3 regions of the Streptomyces sp. NPDC005803 genome follow, and region 3 is predicted to be linked to each of the others. Evidence: riboswitches for the same ligand, from Rfam matches in the RefSeq annotation. Region 3 holds a riboswitch; each other region holds the start of a gene.
The links. Region 3 has a riboswitch for cobalamin ahead of ABZ454_RS32330 (cobalamin biosynthesis protein). Riboswitches for the same ligand answer to the same signal wherever they lie in the genome.

Region 1 (5,458 bases), on a different contig from region 3:
TGGGCATAACCGTTGTTTTCGCACTCTTCCTGCTGCCGGCGCTGGTCGGCATCGCCCGCGAACGCCGCATCGACCGCCAGCTGCGGGAGGCGGAACGGGGCCGAGGCGCCGAACCCCCGCAAACGGCCGACGCCGCGCGGCCGGTGAGGGCCGCACGGCGTCCGTACGTCAGGAGCTGGGCGAGGATCTGAAGGGACTGGTCCCGCGGCAGCCGAGGTTCGCGCAGACCCTGACTGACGCGGCACTAGAAGTCGTCGTCGAAGCCGACCGTGCCCTCGACGGCCACCTGGTAGGCGGACGGGCGGCGCTCGAAGAAGTTCGTCAGCTCCTGGACGCCCTGGAGCTCCATGAACGAGAACGGGTTCTCCGATCCGTACACCGCGGGGAAGCCCAGCCGGGTGAGCCGCTGGTCGGCGACGCACTCCAGGTACTGGCGCATCGACTCGGTGTTCATCCCGGGCAGCCCGTCACCGCACAGGTCGCGGCCGAACTGCAGCTCCGCCTCGACGGCCTCCCTCAGCATGTCGGTGACCTGCTGCTGGAGCTCGTCGTCGAAGAGGTCGGGCTCCTCCTTGCGGACGGTGTCCACGACCTCGAACGCGAAGTTCATGTGCATGGTCTCGTCCCGGAACACCCAGTTGGTGCCCGTGGCGAGGCCGTGCAGCAGCCCGCGCGAGCGGAACCAGTACACGTACGCGAAGGCGCCGTAGAAGAACAGCCCCTCGATGCACGCCGCGAAGCAGATCAGGTTCAGCAGGAAACGGCGGCGGTCGGCCTTCGTCTCCAGCCGGTCGATCTTCTCGACCGAGTCCATCCAGCGGAAGCAGAACTGCGCCTTCTCGCGGATCGACGGAATCTCCTCCACCGCGTCGAAGGCGGCCGCGCGGTCGTCCGGATCGGGCAGATAGGTGTCCAGCAGCGTCAGGTAGAACTGGACGTGCACGGCCTCCTCGAAGAGCTGCCGCGACAGGTACAGCCGCGCCTCGGGGGAGTTGATGTGCTTGTACAGCGTCAGCACGAGGTTGTTGGAGACGATCGAGTCACCGGTCGCGAAGAACGCCACCAGCCGGCTGATCAGATGCTGTTCGGCGGGCGACATCTTGGCGAGGTCCGCCACGTCGGAGTGGAGGTCGACCTCCTCGACGTGCCACGTGTTCTTGATCGCGTCCCGGTAGCGCTCGTAGAAGTCCGGGTAGCGCATGGGCCGCAGGGTCAGCTCGAAGCCCGGGTCCAGCAGGTTCTTGTTCTCGGTGGAGCTCATTACTGACAGGCCTCGCAGGACTCGGGGTTCTCCAGGGAGCAGGCGATCGCGTCCGCGTCGGGCGCGGGCGCCTGCGCGGGGATCGGGGCGGCGGACGCCGCGCGGGCGATCCGGGTCGCCGGGCGGGAGCGCAGGTAGTACGTGGTCTTCAGCCCCTGCTTCCAGGCGTACGCGTACATCGAGGAGAGCTTGCCGATCGTCGGCGTCTCCAGGAACAGGTTCAGCGACTGGCTCTGGTCGAGGAACGGCGTCCGGGCCGCCGCCATGTCGATCAGGCCGCGCTGCGGGATCTCCCACGCCGTGCGGTACAGCGCCCGCACGTCCTCGGGGATCCACCCGAAGCCCTGCACCGAGCCGCTCGCCTCGCGCAGCGCCTCACGGGTCCGCGCGTCCCACACGCCGAGCTTCTTCAGCTCGTCCACCAGGTAGGCGTTGACCTGGAGGAACTCACCGCTGAGCGTCTCGCGCTTGAAGAGGTTGGAGACCTGCGGCTCGATGCACTCGTACACCCCCGCGATCGAGGCGATCGTCGCCGTCGGAGCGATGGCCAGGAGCAGCGAGTTGCGCATGCCGGTCGTCGCGATCCGGGCCCGCAGGGCGTCCCAGCGCTCCGGCCAGTTCAGCTCGGTGTCGTAGTGGTCCGGGTGCAGCACACCGCGGGCGGCACGCGTCTCGGACCACGCGGGCAGCGGGCCCGAGCGCTCCGCGAGGTCGCAGGACGCCTCGTAGGCGGCGAGCATGATCCGCTCGGAGATCTTCGTGGACAGGGCACGGGCCTCGGGGGAGTCGAACGGCAGCCGCAGCAGGAAGAAGACGTCCTGCAGGCCCATGGCGCCCAGACCCACCGGCCGCCAGCGGGCGTTGGACCGGCCGGCCTGCTCGGTCGGGTAGAAGTTGATGTCGACGACCCGGTCGAGGAAGGTCACGGCCGTACGGACGGTGGCGTCCAGGCGCTCCCAGTCGATCGAGCCGCCCTCGACGAAGGCCCCGAGGTTGACAGAGCCGAGGTTGCAGACGGCCGTCTCGCCGTCGTCCGTGACCTCCAGGATCTCCGTGCACAGGTTCGACGAGTGCACGACGCGGCCCGGCTCGGCGGTCTGGTTCGCGGTGCGGTTGGAGGCGTCCTTGAACGTCATCCAGCCCTGGCCGGTCTGGGCGAGGGTCCGCATCATCCGGCCGTAGAGCTCCCGGGCCGGCATGGTCTTGCGGGCCAGGCCCTTCGCCTCGGCGGCACGGTAGGCGGCGTCGAACGCGTCGCCCCACAGGTCGACGAGCTCGGGCACGTCGGCCGGGGAGAACAGCGACCAGGTGCCGTCCGCGTCGACCCGGCGCATGAACTCGTCCGGGATCCAGTGCGCCAGGTTGAGGTTGTGCGTACGCCGCTGGTCCTCACCCGTGTTGTCGCGCAGCTCCAGGAACTCCTCGATGTCCGCGTGCCACGTCTCCAGGTAGACGGCGGCGGCGCCCTTGCGCCGGCCGCCCTGGTTGACCGCGGCCACGGAGGCGTCGAGCGTCTTCAGGAACGGGACGATGCCGTTGGAGTGCCCGTTGGTGCCGCGGATCAGTGAACCGCGGGCGCGGATACGGGAGTACGAGAGACCGATGCCGCCCGCGTGCTTGGACAGGCGCGCCACCTGGTGGTAACGGTCGTAGATCGAGTCCAGCTCGTCCAGCGGGGAGTCCAGCAGGTAGCAGGAGGACATCTGCGGGTGCCGGGTGCCGGAGTTGAAGAGCGTGGGGGAGGAGGGCAGGTAGTCGAGCCGGCTCATCAGCCCGTACAGCGCGGCGACCTCGTCCAGGGCGCGCGCGGAGGTGTCCTCGGCGAGCCCGGCCGCGACGCGCAGCATGAAGTGCTGCGGGGTCTCGATGACCTGCCGGGTGGTGGGGTGGCGCAGCAGGTAGCGGCTGTGCAGGGTGCGCAGGCCGAAGTAGCCGAAGCGGTGGTCGGCGCCGTCGGCGAGGGACCGCCCGACGAGTGCGTCCAGGGCGGCCGCGTGGAGCGTGACGAACTCGGCGGTGCGGTCCGCGATCAGGCCCTCGCGGTGCCCGACGGCGACGGACGCGGAGAACGACGTCGCACCCTGTCCGGCCGCCTCGTCCGCGATGGAGCGGGTGAGGAGACGGGCGGCGAGCCGGGAGTAGGCGGGGTCCTCGGAGATCAGGCCCGCGGCGGCCTCGGTGGCCAGCGAGCGCAGCTCGGCCTCGTCCGACCGGGCGCTGCGTCCGCGCAGCGCCGCGGCGGCGACACGGCCGGGGTCGGTGTCGGGCAGATCGGCGGTGAGGTCGGTCAGGGTCCGCAGCAGTGCGGTCCCCGGTCCGTCCTTCGCGGGTCCGCCGGAGCTGACGGCTTCGGATCCGGCCGTTTCCGGCTCGGCTGCTTCGGACTCGGCCGCTGAAACCGGATCGGCTGGCGCGATGGTCACCGGTGCTCTCCCTCGCTCGGCTCGGGGCCTTCGGGGAGCGGGGGCAGCCGGGCGGGGCGGTACCCGGCAGGGCAGCGCTCCGTGCGGCGTCCACCGGCCCATCCACGAGGCCCGGACGTCTGGGCATCCGGATCGGTCGAACCGGACGCGCTGCCGGCAGGAGTTCGGACTCGGGGGTGCACAAAAGCACACCGAACACACCGTTGCGGGACAGTTCCGGATTCGCACCGGATTTCCCTGCGGCGACAGCGAGCATGAGCATACATGTGGGGGCTGCCCGATGCGGCAGCCCCCACATGTTGTGTCGTACGAGGTCGCGGTACCCCTTTCACCGCAAGGGCCGCAGCTCCAGACGGTAGGTCAGCAGTTTGAGGTCGTCGAGCGGATTCCAGTCCCTCTCGGGGGTCCGTACGAAGCCGAGGCGCCCGTAGATCCGATGGGCGCCGCGCATGGCCGGCTGCGTGGACAGGACGAGCCCCGTGACCCCCGCGGTCTCCCGTGCGCGGTCGATGCAGGCCCGCACGAGCGCCTCGCCCGCCCCGGCGCCCCGGGCCTCACGGGAGACCGCGAGCATCCGGAACTCGGCCTCGTCGGCCGTCGCGATGTCGGCCCACGGGTTGCCCGGCGCGGCGTAGGTGACGCCGCCCAGGACGCGGCCTGCCGCGTCGGCCGCCACCAGCACCTCGGCCTCGGCGGCCCTGCGGGGGACGTCGCGCAGCTGCACCAGATAGGGGTCGTCGGCGCCGTAGTCCAGGAGGCCGTCGCCGAGATAGGCCTCGGCGGTGATCTCGCCGAGGAGCGCGTGCTCGGCGGGTGTGACGGGGCGGATCGTCATGTCCATGGACGGGAGTCTGCCGCACCCGGGGGCCGTGACCGCAAGGGATTTCCGCCGGACGCGCGGACGGGCCGCCGCACCCCTTCGGAAGGGGTACGACGGCCCGTGTGCCGTGCCCGCGATCAGTGGCCGCCCGGCGCGCCGGCCGTGGCCGGCGGGAGCTCCGTCTGCACGCCCGGGTCGCCCGCGTCCGCGGTGTAGTCGCCCGGAGCGGTCTCGTCGACCCCGGCGGGCGCCTTCGCGGCGTTCAGGACGAAGGTCAGGACGACGGTGACCACGACGTTCAGCACGAAGGCCGTCAGACCGATGTAGCCGATCTCGCCGATGCCCGGGATCTCCTTGGAGGACCCGCCGAAGTGCTTCTGGGTCGGGCTCGCGACCCCGTAGGCGGCGAGCGTCCCGTAGACCATCCCGACCGCCCAGCCCGCGAGCAGGGCCCAGCGGTGGAACCACCGGGTGAACAGCCCGCCGACCAGGGCCGGCATCGTCTGGAGGATCCAGATCCCGCCGAGCAGCTGGAAGTTGATCGCGACCGTCTTGTCCATGGTGAGGACGAAGGCGAGCGCGCCGACCTTCACCAGCAGCGAGACCAGCTTGGAGACCTTGGTCTCCTGCGCGGGTGTCGCGTCGGGCTTCAGGAAGTCCTTGTAGATGTTGCGGGTGAACAGGTTCGCCGCGGCGATCGACATGATCGCGGCGGGCACCAGCGCGCCGATGCCGATGGCGGCGAACGCCACGCCCGCGAACCAGTCGGGGAACATGTTCTCGAACAGCTGCGGGATCGCCAGCTGGCCGTTGTCCACCTTGACCCCGGCGGCGATCGCCATGAAGCCGAGCAGCGCGAGCAGGCCCAGCATCAGCGAGTACAGCGGCAGGATCGTCGTGTTGCGGCGGATCACGTCACGGCTGCGGCTGGAGAGCGTCGCCGTGATCGAGTGC
Region 2 (5,458 bases), on a different contig from region 3:
ACGGAATCACCGCGGCCACCACTCCGACGGCCTCGCGGCGCACCACACTGCGCGCCGGCGCATCGGGATCGCTCGGCGTCAGTGTCTCCTCCCAGGCGAACTCCTGTGCCGCCTTCAGGTAGGCGTTCGCCTGTCGCGTCAGACCTGACTGACCGGCCAGGGTGAACCATCCGGCGGAGCCGTTCTCCGCCGAGATCAGCGCCGCGATCCTTGCCGCGTTCGCCTCACGCAGCTCGTTGAAACGCCGCATCAGGGCGATGCGCTCCGCCGGAGCCGTCCCGCGCCACACGCCCGCGTCGAACGTGGTGCGCGCCGCCGCCACGGCGCGGTCCACATCGGCCGGCCGCGCCTGCGCCGCCCGGCCGATCAGGGACCGGTCGTGCGGGGAGTGGATGTCGAGCAGTTCCGCGGTGCTCGGGGCCGTCCAGGCACCCGCGATGAAGAGCCTGTCGTAGGTGATCATTTCTTGTCCCCTTCGGAAGCCGTCTCTAACTGTCACATCACTGTAGCGCTTCTGGCTGTTAGCTTCACATAAGCGTGCCTGTACGCCGCCTATCCTCCTCAGTCCAGGTACGGTGGCGGGGTGAGAGCCGATGCAGCACGCAACCTGGAAACCGTCCTGACCACGGGAGCCCGCATGCTCGCCGCCGATCCGGGTGTGAGCATCGCGCGCATCGCCGGCGAGGCCGGGGTGGACCGGCGTACCGTCTACCGGCGTTTCGCCTCCCGCGAGGAACTGCTCGCGGCCATCTACGCATGCCGGCTGGAGGCCATCGAAGGGGCCATCGCGGACGCGAGGCTGCGCGAGGCCCCGGTCGCCGTGGCCCTGCACCGCTACGTGGAGAACATCATCGGTGTCAATCGCACCTGGCCCGTGGATCTGGCCCGCATGCTCGCCGACGACGAAATCCGCGCGCGGCGGGACGCGTCGATCCGGGACGTCGACACCTTTCTCCGGCGCGCCATCGACGAGGGCTTGCTCCGCCCCGGCACACCCGAGGGGTGGGCCGGGGCGCTGTTGCCCCAGCTCATGCATCTCGTGGCCCGGCAGATGCCCGACCTCGAAGCCGCGCAGGCGGCCGACGTCGTTGTCGACACCTTCCTGCACGGGCTGGGAGCGGCGACCTGATCGAGCGGCACAGGTCGACCGTGCGCCGGCCGCCGCGGTCGGCACGGGGCCGGGTATCGCGCGAGCCGCTCTCCACGACGGCGAGCCCAGCGTCACGGGCGGCCGGTCATCGAGGAGTCCGCCCGCGGCGTCGCGCGAGTGCCGGGAGCCATGTTCGGCATCGGCGCTCGCCCCGCGACGGCCCCGCCCGGCGCCCCGTTCCACCACTCGCCGTACGCGTGTCATGGTCGCCCCCTGACGGCGAGCAGCCGCAGGGGGCTGCCACGTCCTCCGGTGCACCCCCGGTGACCGGCATGACCGCCGAGCTGCATCCGGGTCCGGACCCCGGCCAGGTCCATGAGGTGGCGCAGGCGCCGGTGCAGTGTGCCACCGAGAACCGCTCGAAGGACTCCGAGTCGACCGTGCCGGACATGAAGGTCCACTCGGTGTGCGTGCGCGTCGACAGCCGGAAGGCGTCAGCCGGCCGCTCCGCGTCGAGGACGGCACGGTAGGGCAGCCTGCCGGCGAGCGCGCCGGCCACCCGGGATCACGGGACAGCCTCGGAGATCACACCTCGCACGCGTACGGACCGGCCCCCGTCACGCCACGTCCGTCAGCCCGGCGCCTGCTGTGCCAGCGGCCGGCCGCAGTGCAGGTTCCACCGACCCGCCCTCCCGCTGAGCTCCGTCAGCGTGAGCGGAGCCACGTCCAGGCGCCAGAACGCCTGCGGCGGGAGGGCCAGCGCATGGACGACCGCGGCCCTGATCACGGCGGGCTCGGCCACCCCCGCGACGCGGCCGGCGTCGCCCCCGTGCAGCGAGTCGAGCCATGTGCCCGCTCGGGCGCACAGTTCCAGCAGCGACTCGCCCCCGTGCGGAGCCGTGGACGGATCCGCCAGCCAGGCGGCCACGTCGTCCGGCTCGTCCTCACTGACCGCGGACAGCCGCGCCCCGGACCAGCGGCCCATCTCCCAGTCGCGCAAGGCGTGTTCGACCGTCGGCCGCAGTCCGAGCGCCTCCGAGGTGCCCGCGCACCGCCGGGACGGCCCCCGCAGCCACCGGTCCGCGGCCGGCACCGCGCCGACGGCAGCCCGCGCCAGCCGGAACCCGGCCTGGTCGAGGGCCGCGTCACCCGCGAACCGGGCCTCGCGCAGCGCGGCGTTCATTGCCGGTGAGATCAACATCACCCGTACCGTCATGCCCGCTCTCCCCTCCCTGAACTGTGGCCACTTGGCCAAGCACACCACGGCGTCCGGGCCGCCCGGACCGTGCGGGGGCACCATGGCGGCTCCCGCGCCCAGGCGGTATGGTCGCGACGACATGACGAGGGTGTGACGGAAGTCCGGTGAGAATCCGGCACGGTCGCGCCACTGTGAACCCGCATCTGTGCGGGAAGTCAGACCCAGCACCTTCGTCTCAGGCACCACGATCGGGACGCGTGTTCCCCCAGGAGGTTCTGCCATGGCACAGACTGCTGCCCCCGCCGCCGTCACACCCGCCATCACTCCCCTCTCGCTGAAGACCCTCGCCCCGTGGGCGGCCTTCTTCGGCGTCCTCATGCTGATCCTGCTGTACTTCGTCGGCGCCGAGCAGGGCGCCACCGCGCTCATCTCGGGCGAAGGCGTGCACGAGTGGGTCCACGACGGCCGCCACCTCCTCGGTTTCCCCTGCCACTGACCCATCGGGCCGATCCAGGGGAACCCCTCATGAACTCCATATCTGTCAGAGCTCTGCTGGTCCGCGGCATGCTGGCCGGTCTCGTCGCGGGTGCGTTCGCCCTTCTCGTGGCCTACTTCCTCGGTGAGTCACGGGTCGACGCGGCCATCGCGCTCGAGGAGTCGCACGCCCACGACCACGGTGGTGGCGAGGAACTCGTCAGCCGCACCATGCAGTCCACCGGCGGTCTCGCCACCGGTGTACTCGTCTTCGGCGTCGCCGTCGGCGGCATCGCCGCACTCGTCTTCTGCTACGCCCTCGGCCGGATGGGCCGCTTCGGCCCCAGGGCGACGGCTGCGCTCATCGCGGGAGCGGCGCTGCTGACCGTGTACATCGTGCCGTTCCTGAAGTACCCGGCGAATCCGCCGGCGGTCGGCGACCCGGACACCATCGGCCGCCGCACCGCGTTGTTCTTCCTGATGGTCGCTCTGAGCGTCCTGCTGGCCGTCGGCGCCGTCATCCTCGGCAGACGACTGGCTCCGCGCCTGGGCAACTGGAACGCCACGATCGCGGGCGCCGCCGGCTATGTGCTGGTGACCGGAATCGCTTACGCGTTCCTGCCGTCGTTCAACGAGGTCGGAAAGGACTTCCCCGCCACTTTGCTGTGGGAGTTCAGGCTGGCCACGCTCGCGGTGCAGATCACGCTCTGGACCGTCTTCGGACTGGTCTTCGGTCATCTCACCGAACGGCTGCTGGTGCCGAGGCCGGCCAGGGGCGCCGCCGCGGGCGGCAGGGCGAACCGGCCGGCCGGCGTCGCGGGCTGAGTTCCGGTGCGCGCGGGCTGAGTTCCGGTGCCGCCGGGGCCCGGCGCGCCGCGGCCCGCATCGGCGTGACGCGTGCGGCGGGGCGTGCACCGCACGTCCACGGCACGCCCGGAGCCCGCCGGGGGAGACCCCGGCGGGCTCCGTCGCGTACGGAAGCCGCCTCACTCCTGACGGGCGGGTCCGTCCCAGTCGACGCGGTAGTGCTTCAGCAGCGCGTCCTCCTTCACGAGGCGCATGCCTGCCGCGGTCATGACGCGCTGGGAGGCGAGGTTGTCGAGATCGGTGTCCCCGTGGACGCTCGCGATGCCCTGATCGCGGGTGAACCGCAGCAGCGCGCGCAGCGCCTCGGAGGCGTAACCCAGGCCCCGCACCGACTCCACGAGCCCGTAACCGATCGTGACGTGCCCCTTCTCGTCGGGCGCCCCGTGGAACCCCGCTCCGCCGATCACCAGCCCGTCCTCGCGGCGCCGTATCCCGTAGGGACCGTACGGTGTGGGGTCGCCGCTTTCCGAGCAGCTGTCCAGGAACCGCCGGGCCGCCCCCATCTCGCCCGGCCAGGGGTAGCCCGGAGCCCAGCGCACCCCGTCGGCCGGCCGGCCCGCCGCCACCTGCTGGGCATCGGTGACGGTCATCGGACGGAGGATCAGGCGCGGTGTGACGAGGTCGGTCATGCCCCGTTGAGTATCACGCGGTCCGGCCGGGCCGCATCCGGATATCCGGACGCGGCCCGGTGCGGGGAACGGTCAGGCGTCACCGGCCGGGGTGAAGTCCCCGGACAGGGCGGCCGCCATCCGCAGCTGCGTGTCCGCCTCGGTCTGCCGGCCCAGGCGCTCCAGCGTGCGGCCGAGCATCAGCCGTGCGTAGTGCTCGACCGGGTCGCGCTCCAGCACCGCGCGCAGCTCCGTCTCGGCCCGGCCGAGCCGCGCCGAGTGGTAGTAGGCCCGGGCCAGCAGCAGCCGCGGCGCGACCTGCTCCGGGACCTCCTCGACCAGCCCGCCCAGAATCCGGGCCGCGGTCGTGTACTCCTTCGACCCGAAGAAGAACTGCGCGCGATCCCAGCGCTCGGCGGCGGTGCCGAACTCGTAGTAGGTGTCGCTCATGTGGCCTCCTCGGTCGAGGGCTTCGCCGGGTCACTCCCGTACGTACCCACGCGCCACAACAGCGATGGGTGGTTTAACATTCCACTAAAGATTCGGCGTGGGTGCAGCCCACCCGAACGCGCACGGGAATAGGTTGACCGCCATGAGCAATCTCGATCGCCAGGCCGCACTCTCCGTCTGTGGAGGGCGGGGCTTCGTCGTCGCCGAACCCGTACGTGAACTCCTCGCCCCGCGCCGTGTCCAGCTCGGCGAGTCCACCGAGGTCCGCAGACTGCTGCCGAATCTGGGCCGCCGCATGGTCGGAGCCTGGGCCTTCGTCGACCACTACGGCCCCGACGACATCGCCGACGAACCCGGGATGCAGGTCCCGCCGCACCCCCACATGGGTCTGCAGACGGTCAGCTGGCTGCACGAGGGTGAGGTGCTGCACCGCGACAGCGTGGGCAGCCTGCAGACGATCCGGCCGCGCGAACTCGGCCTGATGACGTCGGGCCGTGCCATCAGCCACTCCGAGGAGAGCCCCAAGCCGCACGCCGCGCTGCTGCACGGCGCCCAGCTCTGGGTCGCCCTCCCCGATGCCCACCGCCACGTCGAACCGCACTTCCAGCACCACACCGGCCTGCCGACCGTCACCGCGCCCGGCCTCACGGCCACCGTGATCCTCGGCACCCTCGACGGCACCACCTCACCCGGCACCGCGTACACCCCGATCGTCGGCGCCGACCTCGCCCTGAGCCGAGGGGCCGAAGCGCGCCTTCCGCTGGACCCCGA
Region 3 (5,458 bases):
CAGAGGCGGCACAGCCATTCGAGCTGGGCGGTGCGGTCGTACGCCTCGTCGAGGGTGGCGCCGTAGGTGACCGTGCCGTGGTTGCCCAGCAGGCAGCCGGTGCGGTCCCGCAGGGCCGTGAGCATGTTTTCGGCCAGTTCGTCCGTGCCGTACCGGGCGTAGGCGGCGACCCGGACGGGGCCGCCGAGCATCGCGGCCGCGTAGTGGACGGACGGCACCTCGGCGACCAGCGTGGAGACGGCCGTGGCGTGCACCGCGTGGGTGTGCACGACGGCTGCCGCGCCGGTGTTCCGGTACACCGCGAGATGGAGCGGAAGCTCGCTGGTGGGGGCCATCTCACCGAGGACCTGTCTGCCCTCCAGATCGACGCCGGTCAGGTCCTCGGGCCGGAGCCGGTCGTACGGCACTCCGCTCGGCGTCACCAGCACGGTCCCGCCGACCCGCGCCGACACGTTGCCCGAGGTTCCCACCACCAGGCCCTCGGAGGCCGTCCTGCGGGCCGTGGCGACGACCGCGCCCCAGGCCCGTTCGATCGAATCCCGCCATTCATCGCTCATACGAAGATCCTTTCAACGGATGAGCGGCCCCCTGCCGCCCCTCCCGCGATGACCCGTCCGGGCCCCGGATTCCGGGCCCACACCGGCCCGTGCCGGAATCCCGCCGTCACACCGCGGGCGAAAAGGGCGGCGGCACTCCGGTTGGGGTCACCGCGACGCCCTGCTCAGTTCATCTTCCGTTCACTCAGGTTGCCTACGGTCCACGTGCCACTGACGTCGAACGATTGCCTGGGTAAATGGAACACATCACGCTGCTGCTCGCGATTGTGATCGTGACAGCTCTAGTGTTCGATTTCACGAACGGTTTCCACGACACCGCCAACGCGATGGCCACCACCATCTCGACCGGCGCACTCAAACCCAAGACAGCGGTGGCCATGTCCGCCGTTCTCAACCTCGTAGGCGCGTTCCTGTCGGTGGAGGTCGCCAAGACGATCTCCGGCGGGATCATCAACGAAGACGGGCTCAGAACCGAGGTCATCTTCGCGGCGCTCGTCGGCGCCATCCTGTGGAATCTGCTGACCTGGCTGGTCGGACTGCCGTCCAGCTCCTCCCACGCACTGTTCGGCGGCCTGATCGGCGCCGCGGTGATGTCCGCCGGCTGGTCGTCGGTCGACGGCGGCACCGTCGTCACCAAGGTGCTGCTCCCCGCGGTCGCCGCGCCCGTCGTCGCCGGCCTGGCCGCGCTGCTGGCCACCAAGCTGACGTACCGCATCGGCGGGAAGGCCACGGGCGACGCCCAGGAGAAGGCCACCGCGAAGGGGTACCGCGCCGGCCAGATCGCCTCGGCCGGCCTGGTGTCCCTCGCGCACGGCACCAACGACGCGCAGAAGACCATGGGCATCATCACGCTCGCCCTGGTCACCGGTGGCGTCCTCTCCCCCGGCTCCAACCCGCCGGTCTGGGTCATCATGTGCGCCGGCCTCGCCATCGCACTCGGCACCTATCTCGGCGGCTGGCGCATCATCCGCACCATGGGCAGCGGCCTGACCGAGCTCAAGCCGCCGCAGGGCTTCGCCGCCCAGACCAGTGCCGCCACCGTCATCCTGGCCTCCTCGCACCTCGGCTTCTCCCTCTCCACCACCCAGTCCTGCTCCGGCGCCGTCATGGGCGCGGGCCTCGGCCGCAAGGGCGGCGTGGTCCGCTGGTCCACCGCCACCCGGATGTTCGTCGCCTGGGGTCTGACCCTGCCGGCCGCCGGTCTGGTGGGTGCGGGAGCGGAGTTCCTCACGCAGCAGGGCACCTGGGGCGTCGTGGTCGTCGCGGCGCTGCTGATCGCGGGCTCCGGTGCGATCTGGCTGCTGTCGCGCCGCAAGCCCGTCGGGCACGGGGACGTCGCACCCGGCGGCCATGACGAGGACGCGGCCGCCCCCGACGCCGAGCCCGCGGGCGTCGTCACCACCGCCATCGCGGCCGTCAGCCCGCCGCCCACCACCGCTGCCCAGACCCTCGGCCTCACGGCCACCATCCCGGCCCCGGCCGGACCGGTCACCGACCCGGCCCGACCCGCCACGGTCTAAGAGCCTCCGGTAAGGACGCATCCACATGAACATCGACTGGGCAGCCCTCGGCACCGTCTTCGGCGTCTCCCTCGTCGCCACCGTCGCGCTCGTGGGACTCTTCACCCTCGGCATCGTCGGCCTCTCCAAGCAGCCGGAACCGGCCGCGCAGGGCGGCTCCACGGGCGGCTCGACCGCGCTGGCCCGCACCGGCGCCTACGCCTGCTTCGGGCTGTGCGCGGCGGCGGTGGCCTACGGCATCTACCTGATCGTCGCGTAGGGGCCCGTGTCCGGATTCCGGCAGGTCCGGACGGCGGACTCCTGGCCGGACGGGAAACCCTGAGCCCCACCGTTACCTCCCCGCTCATCCGCATCGGGCCGGGCGCACCTCGTGTGCGTCCGGCCCGATGTGCGTCTGAGCACACTGCGCCGCCGCAGGTCAACGGCAAGTTGACGGGCGTTCGCGCAGCGTGGTGGACTGCCGGAGCCATTACGGCGACAGCAGAGGAAGCCGGTGCGAATCCGGCGCGGTCCCGCCACTGTCACCGGGGAGCAGTCCCCCACCACGGAAGTCACGGTCCACGCAAGCGGACTGGAAGGCCGGGGGAACTGCGGATCCGGAAGCCAGGAGACTCTCGTCGCCGTCACGTCGAACCAGGGCGCGGACCCTGAGTGAGGACATATCGCCATGCCCGGCCGCCGTGCGTCCGTATCCGTACCGCTCCTGCCAGCAGTTGCCCGTACGAAGGTCCTTCGAGGCACGACGGCCGGCTGAACCGTGCGTGCCGATCGCATCTACGCGTACGGCGCCACGGCCGGTCTGATCGGCGATCTGCTGCTCGGTGATCCCCGCAGGGGCCACCCGGTCGCCGCCTTCGGGCGGGCCGCGGCAGGCGTCGAACGCCGTCTGTGGCGCGACCACCGCGGGTGGGGCGCACTGCACACCCTGGTCTGCGCCGGAGGCGCCGCCGGGGGCGCCGCGCTGGCCGCCCGTGCGCTGCGCCGCCACCCCGCCGCGTCCGTCGCCCTGACCGCCGCCGCCACCTGGTCCGTCGTCGGCGGTACGTCGCTGGGGCGCGAGGCCCGGGCCATCGGTGACGCCCTGACCGCCGGGGACCTCGCCCTGGCGCGTGAACGGCTGCCGCACCTGTGCGGGCGCGACCCGCAGGCCCTGGACGGCCCGCAGATCGCCCGCGCCGTCGTGGAGTCCGTCGCCGAGAACACCTCGGACGCCGTGGTCGGCGCCCTGGTGTGGGGCGCGCTGGGCGGGGTCCCCGGACTCGTCGGCTTCCGGGCCGCCAACACGCTCGACGCGATGGTCGGCCACAAGTCGCCCCGCTACCGGCGCTACGGCTGGGCCTCCGCCCGCCTCGACGACCTCGCGGGCTGGCCGGGCGCCCGGCTGACGGCCCTGCTCGCCGTCACCGCCGGAGGCCGGCCGCGCGGTGCGGTCCGGGCCTGGCGGGCTGACGCGGCCAAGCACCCGAGCCCCAACGCGGGCCCGGTGGAAGCCTCGTTCGCGGGGGCGCTCGGCGTACGGCTCGGCGGGACGCTCGCCTACGGCGGCCGGGTCGAGCACCGTCCGGTGCTCAACGGGGAGACGGGCCGCGCCGTGGAGCCCGAGGACATCGAGCGGGCCGTTCGGCTGTCGCGCCGGGTGAGTGCGCTGGCCCTCGGCGTGAGCGTCGCGGCGCGGCTGGGAGCGGGGTTCGCGGCACGACGGATGGCAGGACCCCGCACGGCAGCAGTTCGCACGGCAGGACCCCGCACGGCGGGAACTCGTACGGCGGGACCTCGACTCTCAGGACGGAGACCGACATGAGCGGCGGACTGCTGGTCGCCGGGACCACTTCGGACGCGGGCAAGAGCGTCGTCACGGCGGGCATCTGCCGCTGGCTGGTGCGCCAGGGCGTGAAGGTCGCGCCGTTCAAGGCGCAGAACATGTCGCTCAACTCCTTCGTCACCCGCGAGGGCGCCGAGATCGGCCGCGCCCAGGCCATGCAGGCGCAGGCCGCCCGGGTCGAGCCGACCGCGCTGATGAACCCGGTCCTGCTCAAGCCCGGCGGCGACCGGTCCAGCCAGGTCGTCCTGATGGGGCGTCCGGTGGGCGAGATGAGCGCCCGCGGCTACCACGGGGGCCGGCAGGAGTCGCTCCTGTCCACCGTCGTGGACTGCCTCGACCAGCTCCGGGGCACGTATGACGCGGTGATCTGCGAAGGGGCGGGCAGTCCGGCCGAGATCAACCTGCGGCGCACGGACATCGTGAACATGGGCATCGCGCGGGCGGCACGCTTCCCGGTGGTGGTCGTCGGCGACATCGACCGCGGCGGGGTCTTCGCCTCGTTCTTCGGTACGACGGCGCTGCTCTCGGCCGAGGACCAGGCGCTGATCGCCGGTTACCTGGTCAACAAGTTCCGGGGCGACGTCTCGCTGCTGGAGCCCGGCCTGGACATGCTGCGCGACCTGACGGGGCGGCCGACGTACGGGGTGCTTCCGTTCGCCCACGGCCTCGGGATCGACGAGGAGGACGGCCTGCGGGTCTCGCTGCGCGGCACCGTACGGGAGTCGGCCGTCGCCCCGCCGCACGGCGAGGACATCCTGCGCGTCGCCGTGTGCGCCGTGCCGCTGATGTCCAACTTCACCGACGTGGACGCCCTCGCCGCCGAACCGGGCGTCGTGGTGCGGTTCGTGGACCGCGCCGAGGAACTCGCCGACGCCGACCTCGTCATCGTGCCCGGCACCCGCGGCACCGTGAAGGCGCTCGCCTGGCTGCGCGAGCGCGGGCTCGCCGACGCGCTGCTGCGGCGCGCCGCCGAAGGCCGCCCGGTCCTCGGCGTCTGCGGCGGCTACCAGATCCTCGGCGAACGCATCGAGGACGACGTCGAGTCGCGCGCGGGGACGGTCGACGGGCTCGGACTGCTGCCCGTCCGCATCCGGTTCGACCGGGAGAAGACCCTCGCCCGGCCGGCCGGCGAGGCGCTCGGCGCCCCGGTCGAGGGGTACGAGATCCACCACGGCGTCGCGGACGTGCGGGGCGGCGAACCGTTCCTCACCGACGGGCGGGGCAAGCGCCTCGACGGCTGCCGGTCCGGCGCCGTGTGGGGCACCCACTGGCACGGCTCGTTGGAGAGCGACGCCTTCCGCCGCCGCTTCCTGACGGAGATCGCGCGGGCCGCGGGGCGCCGCTTCGTGCCCGCCCCCGACACCTGCTTCGCCGGACTGCGGGAGGAACAGCTCGACCGCCTCGGCGACCTCGTCGAAGAACACGCGGACACCGATGCGCTGTGGCGACTCATCGAGTCGGGCGCACCGGCAGGACTTCCCTTCATCGCCCCCGGAGCACCTGGAGCACGCGCATGAACGCCCCGCTGAACGCCCCGATGAGCACCGTGCTGTTGCTGT

Region 1: it holds a riboswitch for cobalamin, as region 3 does, so the genes downstream of both, ABZ454_RS13875 (ribonucleoside-diphosphate reductase subunit alpha) here and ABZ454_RS32330 (cobalamin biosynthesis protein) in region 3, are expected to answer to the same signal.
Region 2: it holds a riboswitch for cobalamin, as region 3 does, so the genes downstream of both, ABZ454_RS04785 (CbtB-domain containing protein) here and ABZ454_RS32330 (cobalamin biosynthesis protein) in region 3, are expected to answer to the same signal.

The regions. Positions count from the first base shown of each region.
Region 1 is NZ_JBEXXO010000008.1:110,916-116,373, forward strand. It holds gene ABZ454_RS13865 (hypothetical protein) at 1-191, shown strand, start outside; gene ABZ454_RS13870 (ribonucleotide-diphosphate reductase subunit beta) at 245-1,261, opposite strand; gene ABZ454_RS13875 (ribonucleoside-diphosphate reductase subunit alpha) at 1,261-3,684, opposite strand; cobalamin riboswitch at 3,822-3,953, opposite strand; gene ABZ454_RS13880 (GNAT family N-acetyltransferase) at 4,013-4,525, opposite strand; gene mctP (monocarboxylate uptake permease MctP) at 4,642-5,458, opposite strand, start outside.
Region 2 is NZ_JBEXXO010000002.1:472,097-477,554, reverse strand. It holds gene ABZ454_RS04805 (aldehyde dehydrogenase) at 1-463, opposite strand, end outside; gene ABZ454_RS04800 (helix-turn-helix domain-containing protein) at 638-1,129, shown strand; gene ABZ454_RS04795 (hypothetical protein) at 1,423-1,620, shown strand; gene ABZ454_RS04790 (histidine phosphatase family protein) at 1,722-2,306, opposite strand; adenosylcobalamin (AdoCbl) riboswitch at 2,430-2,523, shown strand; gene ABZ454_RS04785 (CbtB-domain containing protein) at 2,569-2,784, shown strand; gene ABZ454_RS04780 (CbtA family protein) at 2,814-3,587, shown strand; gene ABZ454_RS04775 (GNAT family N-acetyltransferase) at 3,749-4,258, opposite strand; gene ABZ454_RS04770 (tetratricopeptide repeat protein) at 4,331-4,687, opposite strand; gene ABZ454_RS04765 (pirin family protein) at 4,830-5,458, shown strand, end outside.
Region 3 is NZ_JBEXXO010000030.1:42,368-47,825, reverse strand. It holds gene ABZ454_RS32345 (class II aldolase/adducin family protein) at 1-557, opposite strand, end outside; gene ABZ454_RS32340 (inorganic phosphate transporter) at 794-2,077, shown strand; gene ABZ454_RS32335 (hypothetical protein) at 2,103-2,336, shown strand; cobalamin riboswitch at 2,560-2,691, shown strand; gene ABZ454_RS32330 (cobalamin biosynthesis protein) at 2,835-3,878, shown strand; gene ABZ454_RS32325 (cobyric acid synthase) at 3,875-5,416, shown strand; gene cobN (cobaltochelatase subunit CobN) at 5,437-5,458, shown strand, end outside.